One region of the Hylemonella sp. GW821-FHT12C09 genome, then DNA from elsewhere that is predicted to be linked to it. Evidence: predicted binding sites of a transcription regulator. Region 1 holds the regulator's gene; the other holds the start of a gene.
What was found. Region 1 encodes LexA, which represses DNA repair genes until DNA is damaged. Its sites were predicted from a motif close to ACTGTATNNNNATACAGT; they were not measured.
Positions count from the first base shown of each region.

Region 2: the regulator LexA is predicted to act here: its motif matches at 2,431-2,448, upstream of recA (recombinase RecA).

Region 1 is NZ_JBXAQQ010000005.1:98,968-103,145, reverse strand. It holds gene AC1RRP_RS10040 (hypothetical protein) at 6-425, opposite strand; gene AC1RRP_RS10035 (asparaginase) at 442-1,386, opposite strand; gene lexA (transcriptional repressor LexA) at 1,493-2,176, shown strand; gene AC1RRP_RS10025 (hypothetical protein) at 2,208-2,495, shown strand; gene AC1RRP_RS10020 (D-2-hydroxyacid dehydrogenase family protein) at 2,565-3,572, shown strand; gene AC1RRP_RS10015 (glutathione S-transferase) at 3,595-4,178, opposite strand, start outside.
Region 2 is NZ_JBXAQQ010000006.1:51,774-55,951, forward strand. It holds gene argC (N-acetyl-gamma-glutamyl-phosphate reductase) at 1-842, shown strand, start outside; gene recX (recombination regulator RecX) at 843-1,313, opposite strand; gene recA (recombinase RecA) at 1,342-2,397, opposite strand; gene AC1RRP_RS11275 (MarR family winged helix-turn-helix transcriptional regulator) at 2,530-3,015, shown strand; gene AC1RRP_RS11280 (response regulator) at 3,074-3,751, shown strand; gene AC1RRP_RS11285 (sensor histidine kinase) at 3,790-4,178, shown strand, end outside.

The DNA of each region.
Region 1 (4,178 bases):
CTGTCTCAGAGATAGGCAATCCAGCGGCCACAGACCAGCACGGCCAGCCAGATCAGGGTGGACAGCAGCATCTGCGCACGCGCCAGGCCATCGAGCTTGTGCAGGGAGCCCCGTCCATGGAACCAGCCTGCATTACACGCCGCCGCCAATAACAGCAGCATCTTGAGGGAGAAAGCGCGATTGGCCAGCAACTCGGCCGGCTGGCTGGCGAACATCAGCAGGCCCGAGGCCGCAGCCAGGCTGAAACCCGCCAGGGCCAGGCCCAGGCTCAGGCGGGCCAGTTCGCGCACTGGCAGCGCAGCACCCAGGCCGAAGACCCGCAGCTCCAGCAGCACGAGATTGCCGAAAAGCAAGGCGATGCCGCTCAGGTGCACGACCTCAAGCGCCGGGTAGGCCCAGGCACTGGAGAGCAAGGCGCTGAACATGACGCGGGGCCGCCTCTCAGCGCAGGAGTTCGAGCATCAGCGCCAGTCGCGCCTTGACGGGGCTCAGACCGGGCGCCACGGGAAACTCGTCGGACGGCCGGGGCTGCAGGAACCCGTCGGCACAGCGCGTGCTGCGCAGCACGCGCACACCGGCCGCCTGCGCACGCCGCAAGGCGGCCTCCAGTTCGTGATGCACGGTGCCGCCCCCGGTGCCGGCCAGCACCAGGCCACGCACCGGCGGGGCCCCATGGCGCGCGGCGACGACCGGATCCACCAGCGCGTCCACCGTGGCGCCGCAGGCCGCGGCATGGCTGAGCACGATCTCGACCCGCGGCAGTGCCGGTGCCTTGAGCAGGACGTCCAGCAGCATCTTCTGCGGAACAGGCGGCTCGGGCCAGTCACACCGGCGCTCGACGCGTCCCTGCCGGACCCGCCCGAGATCACCGGCCTCCCCTGCGCTGAAGGCGTCGAGCCGCGAACTGTGGACCTTCTGCACGTCCTGCGCGCCAAGGATGCGGCCGGCGCAAACGGCCAGCACGCCTTGCGGGCCTGCGGTGGTCGCCACCGCCAGGGCATCGCGCAGGTTCTGCGGACCGTCGGCGTCCACTGCGTTGGCCGGTCGCATGGCGCAGGTCAGCACCACGGGCTTGCGAGGTGCCAGCACGGTCTGCAGCAGAAAGGCTGTCTCCTCCAGCGTATCGGTCCCATGGGTGATGACCAGGCCTTGCACATCGGCCTGCGCCAGCCAGTGCACACAACGCTGCAGCAGCTTCTGCCACACCACCAGATCCATGTCCTTGCTGTCGATCTGGGCCACCTGTTCGCTCAGCAGCGCAAAGCCCGACGGCGCCGCCAGGCCGGTCATCAACTCGGCCACCGGCTTCTGCGCGGCCAGGTAGTCACGGCTGTCGGCGGCGCTGGTCGCCAGTCCGGCAATGGTGCCGCCGGTGCCCAAAACCACGATTTTTTCTTGCCCCACTTGCATTTCCCGGAAAACTGGTTAAAAATACAGTTACTGGATATCGAGACAGTACCTTGTCTCCTTCCCGCCTACAGGAGTCACGACGATGGACCTGCCGCAGTACCCGATCAAGCTGACCGCCCGCCAGCAGCAGATTCTGGACCTGATCCAGAGCGCCATCGCGCGCACCGGTGCCCCGCCCACGCGCGCCGAGATCGCTGCCGAACTGGGCTTCAAGTCCGCCAATGCCGCCGAGGAGCATCTGCAGGCGCTGGCGCGCAAGGGCGTGATCGAACTGGTCAGCGGCACTTCGCGTGGCATCCGTCTGCAGGGCGAGGCGCTGCGCTCCATCAATGAATCGCGCATCAAGCAATTCTCCCTGCCCATGCCGGACCTGTCCCAGCTCGCCCTGCCCCTGATCGGGCGCGTCGCTGCCGGTTCGCCCATTCTCGCGCAGGAACACGTGGACCAGACCTATTACGTCGAGAGTTCGCTGTTCCAGCGCAAGCCCGACTACCTGCTCAAGGTGCGCGGCATGTCCATGCGCGATGCCGGCATCATGGACGGCGACCTGCTGGCCGTGCAATCCACCAAGGATGCCAAGAACGGCCAGATCGTGGTGGCGCGCCTGGGCGACGAAGTGACGGTCAAGCGCTTCCGTCGCAACAAGCACCTGATCGAACTGCTGCCGGAAAACCCCGACTACCAGACCATCGTGGTCGAGCCGGGCGACCCCTTCGAGATCGAGGGCCTGGCTGTCGGCCTCATCCGCAACACCATGCTCATGTGAACGCGCTGCGTCCCGCCCCGAAAGGTCAACGATGAACACCGCCTACGCCCTCTGGACTCCGCTGCAAGGCCTACTGCGCTGGCTCGCCCCCGCCGTGCCGCGGCGTCCCGCCATGCTGGAGCCTACCCTGCCGTCCGTACGCGCCCCGGCCCTGGCCGCCGTACGCAGCCGCCCGATGCAACGCCCGCTGCGCGTGGTGCGGGTCATGGAAGCCGGCCAGCCCCGCTCGCAGGTGGGCCGCATGGTGATCTCCGGCCGCATGGCCGACGTCTGCGCCGAACTTGACCGCCTGGCCGCCTGCGAAGTCGCACGCCACTGAACGGTTTCTGCCGCAGCCACGTCCTCCATCCGGGTTAGCCCGTAGGAGAGGCCGAGGCACAATAGCGGCATGAATATCGTGATTCTGGACGACTACCAAGACGTCGTACGCAAGCTAGATTGCGCTACAAAACTGGCCGACTACCCCCCCAAGGTCTACACCAACACCGTCAAGGGACTGGGGCAACTCTCGGTCCGATTGCGTGATGCCGACGTGCTGGTGTTGATCCGCGAACGCACACCCATCACCCGCCAGCTGTTAGAAAAACTGCCGCGTCTCAAGCTCATCTCCCAGACCGGCCGCATGGGCAGCCACATTGATATCGAAGCCTGCACCGAACGCGGCATTGCCGTGGCCGAAGGCACGGGCTCGCCGGTGGCACCCGCCGAACTGACCTGGGCGCTCATCATGGCCGCCATGCGCCGGCTGCCGCAGTACATCGGCAACCTCAAACACGGCGTCTGGCAGCAATCCGGGCTGAAGTCGGCCGCCATGCCGCCCAACTTCGGTCTGGGCACGGTGCTGCGCGGCAAGACCTTGGGGCTGTGGGGCTACGGCAAGATCGGACAGATGGTGGCTGGCTACGGCCGCGCCTTCGGCATGCGCGTGCTGGTCTGGGGCCGTGACCCCTCGCGCGAAAAAGCCGTGCAGGAGGGCTACGAGGCCGCGGCCAGCCGCGAGGAATTCTTCCAGCAAAGCGACGTGCTCAGCCTGCACCTGCGCCTGAACGAGGCCACGCGCGGCATCGTCACGCCCGCCGACCTGGCGCTGATGAAACCCACCTCACTGCTGGTCAACACCTCGCGCGCCGAACTGGTCGAGCCCGAGGCGCTGATCAGCGCGCTCAACCACGGCCGCCCCGGCATGGCGGCGATCGACGTCTTCGAGTCCGAACCCATCCTGCAAGGCCATGCCCTGCTGCGCCTGGAAAACTGCATCTGCACGCCGCACATCGGCTACGTCGAGCAGGAGAGCTACGAGATGTATTTCGGCGCCGCCTTCGACAACATCGTGAACTTCATTCAGGGCAAGCCGAGCAACATCGCCAACCCGGATGCGTTGAAGGTACGGCGCTGACCGCGAGACCCTGAACAGACTCTCAGGCCGGCTTGGCGCCAATTTTGGCCAGCATCTGCTCGGTGCTGGCCTTGCGGTCCGCGTTGACCGTCTGCACATGGGGCCGTGCACCCATGACCTTGAGGTAATCGCGCACGGGCAGTCCCGCCAGCACATCCTCGCCATAGATGATCTTGCTGGCGCTGGTCACCAGGGGCAGATGGGCCACTGCCGCACAGTCTGCCAGCGTGAACTCCGAGCCCGCCACGTAGGGCGAGAACTTCACCAGCTTCGAGAAGCCCTGAACGCCCTTGAGCAGCAGCTTGCGGGTGCGCTCCTTGAGGCCGTCGCTGACCTTGCCGCCGAAAAAGGCTTCGGCATAGAGATCACGCGCCACCAGCTCCAGATGCAGCTCCATGTAAATGATCAGCTCCCGCACCTTGGCCGCCGCATAAGGATCCGCGGGCAGCAAGGGACGCTGGGGATACACCGTCTCGATGTATTCGGCGCAGGCGCTTGATTCGGAAATCGGACCGGACGGCGTATCCAGAAAGGGTACCTTGCCCATGGGGGAGCGGTCCACCAGCAAGGGATGGGTATTGCCCGTCCAGACCCGCTCCTCGGTGT
Region 2 (4,178 bases), on a different contig from region 1:
TGTTGAGCATTGCAGCGGAGCGGCGCAAGGACCCGGCCGCGAAGCAGGACTTGCTGTCCGGCGCTGACCTGGTGATCCTCTGCCTGCACGACGAGGCCGCTGTCGAGACCGTGGCACTGGTCGACGCGCTGGAAAAGACGTCGGGCCGGCCCGGCCCCAAGATCATCGACGCCTCCACCGCGCACCGGGTCGCACCGGGCTGGGTCTATGGTTTCCCGGAACTCACCGGCAGCCAAGCCCAGGCCGTGGCGCAGGCGCGCCGCGTCGCCAACCCGGGCTGCTACCCGACCGGCGGTATCGCCCTGCTGCGACCGCTGGTCGATGCCGGCCTGCTGCCGCCGGACTATCCGGTCGTGATGTCGGGCTACTCCGGCTATTCGGGTGGCGGCCGCCAGATGATCGAGGCCTATGAGGTCACGCACAGCGCGCCGCCGCTGGAAATCTACGGTCTGAGCCTCGCCCATAAGCACCTGCCCGAGCTGCTGCGCTACAGCGGCCTGAGCCGCCGGCCCATCTTTGTGCCGGCTGTGGGTAATTTCTACGCCGGCATGCTGGACCAGATCGGCCTGCAATTTGATCTGCTGAAGGGCGTCACGCGCACGCAACAGCTGGAAGAGGTGCTCCGTACGCACTACGCCGGCAGCGAATGGGTCAGCGTGGTACCGCCGGCAGCAGGTGGCCGGCTGGAGCCGACCGCGCTCAACGGTACGAACAAAATGGAACTCAGCGTCTATGGCAACGATGCGCTGGGCCAGGCCGTACTGTTGGCGCGCCTGGACAACCTGGGCAAGGGCGCCAGCGGCGCCGCGGTGCAAAACCTCAAACTGATGCTGGGCCTGTGATCAGACTTCCTCGTCGGCCGGATCGCCGCCCAGCACGTGGCGCACCACCTCCCCGGTGAAGCCCCGCGCCAGCAGAAACCGCGTCTGCCGCGCCCGCTCCTGGGGCGTCTGCGGCAGGGCATCGAACTTTCTTTGCCAGACTTCGCGCGCACGTGCCAGCTCGCTTTCCTTGAGGCCGGACAGGGTCCGCGCGATCAGATCGCCGTCCAGCCCCTTGTCCTGCAACTCCTGGCGTATGCGCGTCGAGCCCAGCCGGCTCGCGCGCCGGTTCAGCACCGACTCGGCCACCCGCTCCTCGCTGATGAAGCCCCGGGCCTGCAGTTCGTCGAGCGCCTGCGCCAGCGTGCCGGGCTCCTCCTCGTAAGGCTGGAGCTTGCGCTCAAGCTCGCGGCGCGAGTGCTCGCGCCGGCTCAGCAGGCGCAGCGCCCGGCCCTTGAGGGTGACCTGGAACGACAACCGTGCCGTCGCCATGGCTCGTTCCCCGTTACCGGCTCTCGACTTATTCAGCTTCGGCTTCTGCCGCCTCGTTGAGCAACGGGATGCCCAGCGACTCGCGTACCTTGTTCTCGATTTCGTGCGCCAGTTCCGTGTTCTCGCGCAGGAACTCGCGCGCATTGTCGCGGCCCTGCCCGATCTTCTCGCCGTTATAGGCGTACCAGGCGCCGGATTTCTCGATGATCTTGGCGTTCACGCCCATGTCGATGATCTCGCCCTCGCGGCTGATGCCTTCACCGAACAGGATGTCGAACTCCGCAGTCTTGAAGGGTGGCGCCACCTTGTTCTTGACGATCTTGACCTTGGTTTCGTTGCCAATGGCGTCATCCCCCTTCTTGATGGTGCCCGTGCGGCGAATGTCGATGCGCACCGAGGCGTAGAACTTCAGCGCGTTGCCACCGGTGGTGGTCTCGGGGCTGCCAAACATGACGCCGATCTTCATGCGGATCTGGTTGATGAAGATGACCATGCAGTTGGTCTTCTTGATCGTCGCGGTCAGCTTGCGCAGGGCCTGGCTCATCAGACGCGCCTGCAGGCCGGGCAGGGAATCGCCCATCTCGCCTTCGATCTCGGCCTTGGGTGTCAGGGCGGCCACCGAGTCGATCACGATCAGGTCCACGGCACCGGAGCGCACCAGGCTGTCGACGATCTCCAGCGCCTGCTCGCCTGTGTCGGGTTGGGAGATCAGCAGGTCAGGCAGGTTGACGCCCAGTTTCTGCGCGTACTGCACGTCAAGCGCGTGCTCGGCGTCCACGAAGGCGCAGGTGCCGCCGATCTTCTGCATCTCGGCGATGACCTGCAAGGTCAGCGTGGTCTTGCCCGAGGACTCGGGGCCGTAGATCTCGACCACCCGGCCACGCGGCAGGCCGCCCACGCCCAGGGCGATGTCCAGGCCCAGCGAGCCGGTGGAGACGACCTGGATGTCCTCGATCGCCTCACCCTCGCCCAGGCGCATGATGGTGCCCTTGCCAAATTGCTTCTCGATCTGGGCCAGCGCGGCCTGCAGGGCCTTGGCTTTTTCACTATTGGCGACGCTGATGGATTTGCCGGATACGTCCATGACTTGCTCCTTGGGTGGGGTTGACTTGGTTCCAGTGTTTTTAATCACAGGCTGGATGCTTGATCAGTAATTTATCCGGCTTGTACTTTCGAGTAAAGCCATAAATTAGTCATTTTGGTTTACCATTTAGTCATGACGGATGCTGCCACATTCCCGCTCGACGACGGCTGGCGCCAGACCCACCTGGGGCGCCTGCTGGGCCACGCGATGCGCCGCTTTGACCAGCGCGTGCTCCACCTGATGGCACATGACGCCGAGGTGCCGTTGGCCCTGTCCAACCTCGCGGCGCGCGGCCAGGTCAGCGCCGCCCACATCCACATCACACGCCATCTGGCCGTGCAGGGCGCGCGACTTCAGGAGCTCGCGGAATCGGCCGGCATGAGCAAACAGGCCATGGGCAAGCTGGTCGACCAGTGCGAGGCCTGGGGCCTGGTCACACGCGAAGCCGACCGGCGCGATGGCCGCGCCAAGCTGGTGCGCTTCACGCCCGCGGGCCTGGCCTGGTTGCGCGGCTTCCAGCGGGCCGTGATCCAGGCGGAAGCCGAACTCAAACTGGCCGTAAGCCCCGAAGTAGCCACCGTGATTGCCCTTGGGCTCGAAGCCTATGCCAGCGCCTAGAATCGGCACATGAAGCGCCCAGCCGGCGTCCACAGCCGGCAGGCGCGAGGAGACATGCATGCGGATACTGATCGCCGAGGATGACCAGGTACTGGCCGACGGCCTGCTGCGCACACTGCGCAGTTCAGGTGCGGCCGTGAATCACGTGGCCAGCGGCTCCGAAGCCGACGCGGCGCTGATGACCAACAATGAGTTCGACCTGCTGATCCTGGACCTGGGCCTGCCCAAGCTGCACGGGCTGGAAGTGCTCAGAAAGCTGCGCGCCCGCGGCTCCAGCCTCCCCGTGCTCATCCTCACGGCGGCCGACAGCGTGGAGGAGCGCGTCAAGGGCCTGGACTACGGCGCCGACGACTACATGGCCAAGCCTTTCTCGCTGCAGGAGCTGGAAGCGCGCGTACGCGCGCTGGTGCGCCGCGGCATGGGTGGCACCAGCAGCCATATCAAACACGGTCCGCTCGTCTACGACCAGGCCGGACGCGTGGCCACCATCGACGGGCGCATGGTCGAACTCTCGGCACGCGAACTGGGTCTGCTGGAGGTGCTCCTGCAGCGAACCGGCCGCCTGGTCAGCAAGGACCAGCTGGTCGAGCGCCTCTGTGAGTGGGGCGAGGAAGTGAGCAACAACGCCATCGAGGTCTACATCCACCGCCTGCGCAAGAAGATCGAGAAAGGCCCCATCCGCATCGCCACCGTGCGCGGCCTGGGTTACTGTCTCGAAAAGATCCCGAACAGCTGACCGCCGGGCATGGCCTACTCCACCGCGACGCCTGCATCGTGAAACTTTTCCAGCGCGAGCAGCGCTCGCTCTTCGGTGAGATCCTGGACTGGATGCTCACGCCGCTGCTGCTGCTGTGGCCGATCAGCCTGGTGCTGACCTGGCTGGTCGCGCAAGGCATCGCCGGCAAGCCTTTCGACCGCACGCTCGAATACAACGTCAACGCCCTGGCCCAGCTGGTCACGGTCAACCAGCAGCATGTGCAGTTCAACCTGCCCCTGCCTGCACGCGAGCTGTTGCGCGCCGATGACATCGACACGGTCTATTACCAGGTCCTGGGCGTACGCGGTGAGTACCTCAGTGGAGAGCGCGACTTCCCGCTACCGCCCGAGGACGCCCCGATCACCAGCGGCGAGGTCCGCCTGCGGGACGACACCTTTCACGGCCA